Regions from separate parts of the Pseudoalteromonas sp. PA2MD11 genome, predicted to be linked through region 2. Evidence: predicted binding sites of a transcription regulator. Region 2 holds the regulator's gene; the other holds the start of a gene.
What was found. The regulator NrdR, encoded in region 2, represses ribonucleotide reductase genes. The targets are predictions, from matches to a motif close to AAACACNANATNTNGTGTTT.

Region 1 (3,425 bases), on a different contig from region 2:
TTTCGCGTAATGAATCCCAATCTAAGTGAAGAGGCTCATCACAGAACTGATCTAGGTCACGTTTGTAAGTATCTGTTGGCATAATGCCTTGAGAATACGTTGTCTCGTTAAATTTAGGACACGCACCACGTTCTTTCGCTAACTCATTTGATGCTTTCATTAGGTAATATTGAATTGCTTCAAATGTTTTGTGAGTTAGGGCATTTGCGCTGCCATCTGAGTAACGCTTACCATTTTTCGCTAAGTAGTACGCGTAGTTAATAACACCAATACCTAGCGTACGACGACCCATCGTTGCGTTTTTCGCCGCAGGAACAGGGTAGTCTTGGAAATCAAGTAAGTTATCAAGGGCACGTACTGCAAGTTCAGCAAGTTCTTCTAATTCGTCAAGTGACTCAATCGCACCTAAGTTAAACGCCGACAGCGTACAAAGTGCAATTTCACCTTCTTCATCCATTACATTGCTAAGTGGCTTAGTTGGTAATGCAATTTCTAAACATAAGTTAGATTGACGAATTGGTGCCACAGTCGAGATGAACGGGCTGTGCGTATTACAGTGGTCAACGTTTTGTAAGTAAATACGACCTGTGCTTGCACGCTCTTGAGCAAACATTGAGAATAACTCAATTGCTTTAATACGTTTTTTACGAATTGACTCGTCTTGTTCGTATTTGATATATAGCTCATCAAACTTCGCTTGATCTTCAAAGAATGCATCGTATAGACCCGGTACATCTGATGGGCTAAATAATGTGATGTAATCGTCTTTGATTAAACGGCTATACATTAATTTGTTGAACTGCACACCGTAGTCAAGGTGACGTACACGGTTATCATCAACACCACGGTTGTTCTTAAGAACAAGTAGGTTTTCAACTTCTAAGTGCCAAAGTGGGTAGAACAACGTTGCTGCGCCGCCACGAACACCACCTTGTGAACAGCTCTTAACTGCTGTTTGGAAGTGCTTATAAAACGGAATACAACCTGTGTGGTACGCTTCGCCGTTACGAATAGGGCTACCAAGCGCACGGATGCGACCGGCATTAATACCAATACCTGCACGTTGCGAAACGTATTTAACAATCGCAGACGATGTTGCATTAATAGAATCTAGGCTATCACCACATTCAATAAGTACACACGAGCTGAACTGACGTGTAGGGGTACGTACACCTGCCATGATAGGTGTAGGTAATGAAATTTTGAATGTAGATACTGCATCATAAAAACGCTTGATGTAATCAAGGCGTGTCTCTTTTGGATAATCAGAGAATAAGCTTGCAGCCACTAAGATATATAAAAACTGTGCACTTTCGTAGATTTCACCAGTAACACGGTTTTGAACTAAATACTTACCCTCAAGTTGCTTAACAGCAGCGTAGCTGAAGTTTAAGTCACGGTTGTGATCAATGTAAGCATCTAACTCGTCAATTTCTTGTTCGGTATAATCAACAAGTAGGTGTTGATCATAACGCTTGTCTTCAACTAATTTGGTGATGTGATCGTATAAGCGCGGCGGCTCAAATTGACCATATGCTTTTTTACGTAAATGGAATACAGCTAAGCGAGCAGCGAGGTATTGGTAATCAGGCGTATCTTTAGAGATCTGATCAGCTGCAGCTTTGATGATTGTTTCATGAATGTCATCGGTACGAATGCCGTCATAAAATTGAATGTGTGATTTTAATTCAACTTGTGAGACAGACACATTCTCTAGACCTTCTGCGGCCCAAGCGATCACGCGATGGATCTTATCTAGATCAAGTGACTCTTTACGGCCGTCACGTTTGCTTACAGATAGCTGTTGGTTCATAGTTTTGCCTGTATTCCTTGGGAAATTTTAGTTGTAAGACAAAGGTATTCTTTAATGTAATTATTATTATTCAACACCAAGATAAACTAATTGAATAACATTTAGCCACAATATCTGGTGTTGTTTAAATTGCAGATCACAAGATAGTGTGGTCTGAGTTGTTTTGCAAGGGATAGAATTGCCCCAATTTGTGGATAACTATTGGATAAGCGCATTGTGTTAGTAACCATTAACCTTTGAACATTCATAGACGACGAAATTTGTAGAAATCAACAAAAGATCCAGAAAATTTACCGTTTTGAAAAATAAATTTTGACTGATTTTTTTATCATCAATGAATGCTCAAAAGTAAATCAAATCACAATATATGGTGTTTCAGTTTTTAAATAACACTATATATGGTTGAAACCATCAATCGGCGTTTGCCAATTGAAATCCGCTTGCCAGCCAAGTGCAGCGTCTACACTCGGTATGTAACCCCATAACGCTGTTGCGCTATACATGTTGGCTGCTTTTGCTGCTTGAATATCACGTTCAGCATCACCGATATATAAACAACGGCTCGGATCAACATCTAAGATCTCAGCGGTGTGTAATAGTGGATCCGGTGATGGTTTTGACACAGCTAATGTATCGCCACTCACAACCGCTTTTGCATCACGCAAAGAGGGAATAGCTTGCACTAAGGGCTCAGTTAAAAAGCCGGGCTTATTAGTCATAATGCCCCACTTAATATTGTTTTGCTCAAGTGCAATTAAAAGCTGTTCTATGCCATTGAAACATTTACTGTGCACAGCAATATCTTCGGCGTAGTAGTCAAGAAGCTGTTGGCGCAAGGCGAGTTGTTCAAGTTCAGGCCATTTATCACCAAAGCCCACTTCTAATAATGCATTTGCACCGTTAGAAGCTGCAGGGCGATAAACATGCTCAGCAACAGGCGCCACATTGGCGTCTGCTAACACTCGGTTTAATGCACCACCTAAGTCATCCGCGGTATCGAGTAGTGTGCCATCTAAATCAAAGATAAAAGCATCAAAATCGATAGAGGGTGCTTGCACACCACTCATCAGGCTAGTTTCTCAAAGTGCAGGATGTAATTAACACTTACATCATCATTTAAGCTGTACTGCTTAGAAAACGGGTTATAATGAAGGCCGGTACTGGCGCGTACTTTTAATCCCGCTTCTTCTGCCCATGCAATAAGCTGCGCAGGTTTGATAAACTTTTTATGGTCATGTGTACCTTCAGGTACCATTTTTAAAAGCTTTTCAGCACCGACAATAGCAAACAAGTAGGCTTTTGGTGTTTTATTTAATGTTGAAAAGAATACATCGGCGCCCGGTTTAGCAAGCTCAGCGACAGCACGAATAATAGAAGCAGGGTCTGGAACATGCTCAAGCATTTCCATGCAAGTCACTACATCAAAGCGAGCAGGGTGCTCAACAGCGAATTGCTCTGCAGGTACTTTTATATAATCAACAGGCACGCCTGTTTCTAAACTATGTAACTTAGCAACGGTGAGTGGCTCTTGGCCCATATCGATGCCGGTTACTTTCGCGCCCATACGCGCCATACTTTCACTTAAGATGCCGCCACCACAGCCAACATCTAA
Region 2 (3,425 bases):
TCATTGATATGTCTGAACGGGAAGGTTGTTCAGCCCCTGTAATTAGGCGCTCTAAATAGCGAGCAATCTGGTCAACTTCTAAGTTCACCTGAGTACCCACCTGAAATTCTGCAATCGTTGTTTGCTCAGCAGTATGTGGAACAATCGTCAGCTTAAAGCGATTTTGCTCAACCTCGTTGACGGTTAGGCTAATGCCATCAATACACACCGAGCCTTTGTACGGAATGTACTTCATTAAATCATTGTCAGTACTTAACCAATACTCAGTTGCACGAGCATTAGGACTAATACTTTCGACAGTCGCAATACCATCAACATGGCCTGACACTAAGTGCCCACCTAGGCGAGAAACCGGTTGCATAGCTTTTTCGAGGTTAACTGTTTGCCCTTTTTTATAATGTGCAAACCCAGTTAAGCTAATTGTTTCGTTTGATAAGTCAGCACTAAAACCATCGCTATGTTTAGCGACAACCGTTAAACACACACCATTGGTGGCAATACTGTCACCGAGCTTGACGTCTTCCATATCCAAATTAGCGCTTTGAATACGAATAGCTAGATCACCTTGTTTTTGTGATAGTTCAACGATTTTACCTGTTGCTTCAATAATTCCAGTAAACATAGTGCTACTCTTTATTTTCAATTTTTGTGGCTTGCTTTGCTTTTGTCGCTGTTAAGCGAATATCGTCGCCAATCATCACTGTATCAGTAAAGGTCAGTTCAGTGATATCACTCATCATGGTGACTTCTGCAAAGTTTAGTAAGCTTTTGCCCATATCACCTATTAACTTAGGGGCAATATAAACAATGTATTCGTCAATTAAATCTTGCTCGGCAAACACCCCTGCAAGGGTTGCTCCCGCTTCGAGCCAAATATGATTAAATTGCAGTTCAGCAAGACGCTTTAAAACCGCCGATAAATCAACTTTATTGTTAACTGCTGGCACCACTTCGTGTTTAACAAAGTGAGGCCACTTGGTGTGATTATCAAGCGAAGTGGTAAAAATTATTACCGGGCTCTCGATGCTGAATAACGAAAGCTCAGGCGTTAACCTGTTTTGTGAGTCAATAATGATTCGGGTTGGTTGGCGCAAAGGCAACGAGGTTGGCATGGTAAATGGCAACTCATCAATACGGACATTAAGTTTTGCATTATCAGTAATAACGGTGTCTGCACCGGTTAAGATAGCGCAGCTTTGCGCACGAAATGCTTGCACATCTTGGCGCGCTTGAGGGCCTGTTATCCATTTACTTTGGCCATTATTGAGTGCGGTTTTACCATCTAAACTGCACGCCATTTTACAGGTTACATATGGCAACCCTGTTTCCATACGCTTTAAAAAGCCTTTGTTTAAATCGCGCGCTTGTTGCTCAAGTAAGCCAGATGCCACACTAATACCAGCGTCAGCTAATATCTGCAGGCCTCGACCACTTACCGCAGGGTTTGGGTCAACCATAGCAGCAATCACCTTGCTTACACCCGCAGCTTTTAAACCTTCGGCACAAGGCGGAGTGCGTCCATAATGACTACAAGGCTCTAAAGTGACATAGGCAGTGGCGCCCTTTGCTTTATCGCCAGCTACAGCCAAGGCATTCACTTCAGCATGGCCCTGCCCTGCGATTTGATGAAACCCTTCACCGACTATTTCGTCATCTTTAACCAGTACACAGCCAACATTCGGGTTTGGCGTGGTAGTAAAACGGCCGTGTTTAGCAAGCTCAATGGCACGCGCCATGTAAACAGTATCAAGTTCTGTAAACGACATGATTAATCACCTAAACGAGCGATTTCTTCTCCAAACTCGCGAATGTCTTCAAATGAACGATAAACCGATGCAAAGCGCACATAGGCTACTTTGTCGAGTTTTTTCAGCGACTCCATGATGCATTCGCCAATTAAATGGCTAGAGATTTCACGCTCACCGGTAGCACGAAGTTGAGATTTAATGATGTTAACGACTTCGTCGACCTGCTCAGTGCTCACTGGGCGTTTCTCTAAAGCGCGATGCAAGCCATTCAGTAACTTGTCTTCGTTAAATGGTTCGCGGCTACCGTCTTGCTTGATGACTCTTGGCATCACAAGTTCAGCGCCTTCAAAGGTGGTAAAGCGCTCATGGCATTCGTTACATTCACGTCGACGTCTCACTTGGTGACCACCGCCAACAAGTCGAGAATCAATTACTTTAGTATCTTTTGCGGTGCAAAAAGGGCAATGCATAGGGTTCTAGTTCCGTTTATAAAAAACAAAAAGGCCGCTTAGTAAGCGGCCTTTATGATAGCAAAAAACAACGCTATTGTTATCTTAATTACGGTTTAACCAGTAATTAAGCGTAAACTGGTAATTTTTTACAGATAGCTTTAACTTTCTCTTTTACTTCTGCTTGAACAGACTCATCGTTGATGTTGTCTAGTACGTCACAGATCCAGCCAGCAAGCTCTTTTGACTCAGCTTCTTTGAAACCACGGCGCGTAATAGCCGGAGAACCAATACGAAGACCTGACGTTACAAACGGTGAACGTGGGTCGTTTGGTACTGAGTTTTTGTTAACAGTGATGTTTGCGTTACCTAGTGCCGCGTCAGCATCTTTACCTGTGATATCTTTGTCGATTAGGTCAAGAAGGAATAAGTGGTTGTCTGTTTTACCAGAAACAACTTTGTAGCCACGCTCTTGCAGTACTTCAACCATAGCTTGAGCGTTCTTAACAACTTGTGCTTGGTACGCTTTGAATTCTGGTTGTAATGCTTCTTTGAAAGCAACCGCTTTAGCAGCGATGATGTGGCATAAAGGACCACCTTGACCGCCAGGGAATACAGCGCTGTTTAGCTTTTTGTAGATCTCTTCATCACCACATGCAGAAACGATTAGACCGCCACGAGGACCCGCTAATGTTTTGTGAGTTGTTGTTGTAACAACGTGTGCGTGAGGAATTGGGCTTGGGTATACACCCGCTGCGATAAGACCAGCAACGTGAGCCATATCTACAAATAAGTATGCGCCTACTTTATCAGCGATTTCACGGAATTTAGCCCAGTCAACAACGCCTGAGTATGCAGAGAAACCAGCGATGATCATTTTTGGCTTGTGCTCTAATGCAAGCGCTTCAACTTGAGCATAATCAATTTCGCCTGTTTCGTCGTTTAGGCCGTATTGAATTGCATTGTACGTTTTACCAGAAAAGTTAACGTGTGAACCGTGAGTTAAGTGACCACCATGAGCTAAGCTCATACCTAGTACTGTATCGTGCGGCTGAAGAAGTGCTTGGAAAACAGCTGCGTTTGCTTGTGAGCCCGCATGCGGTTGAACGTTAGCGTAATCTGTGCCGAATAATTCGTTTGCACGGTCAATTGCTAATTGCTCAACAACATCAACATGCTCACAACCGCCATAGTAACGTTTGCCTGGGTAACCTTCAGCGTATTTGTT

Region 1: nrdA (class 1a ribonucleoside-diphosphate reductase subunit alpha) is a predicted target of NrdR. The motif match lies at 1,917-1,936, and genes of this name have one in related genera.

Annotation. Positions count from the first base shown of each region.
Region 1 covers NZ_JADKNF010000002.1:100,498-103,922, forward strand. Annotated here, with positions in the region: gene nrdA (class 1a ribonucleoside-diphosphate reductase subunit alpha) at 1-1,813, opposite strand, end outside; gene ISP07_RS03140 (HAD family hydrolase) at 2,206-2,880, opposite strand; gene ubiG (bifunctional 2-polyprenyl-6-hydroxyphenol methylase/3-demethylubiquinol 3-O-methyltransferase UbiG) at 2,880-3,425, opposite strand, start outside.
Region 2 covers NZ_JADKNF010000005.1:242,429-245,853, reverse strand. Annotated here, with positions in the region: gene ISP07_RS08655 (riboflavin synthase) at 1-622, opposite strand, end outside; gene ribD (bifunctional diaminohydroxyphosphoribosylaminopyrimidine deaminase/5-amino-6-(5-phosphoribosylamino)uracil reductase RibD) at 627-1,766, opposite strand; gene nrdR (transcriptional regulator NrdR) at 1,769-2,218, opposite strand; gene glyA (serine hydroxymethyltransferase) at 2,325-3,425, opposite strand, start outside.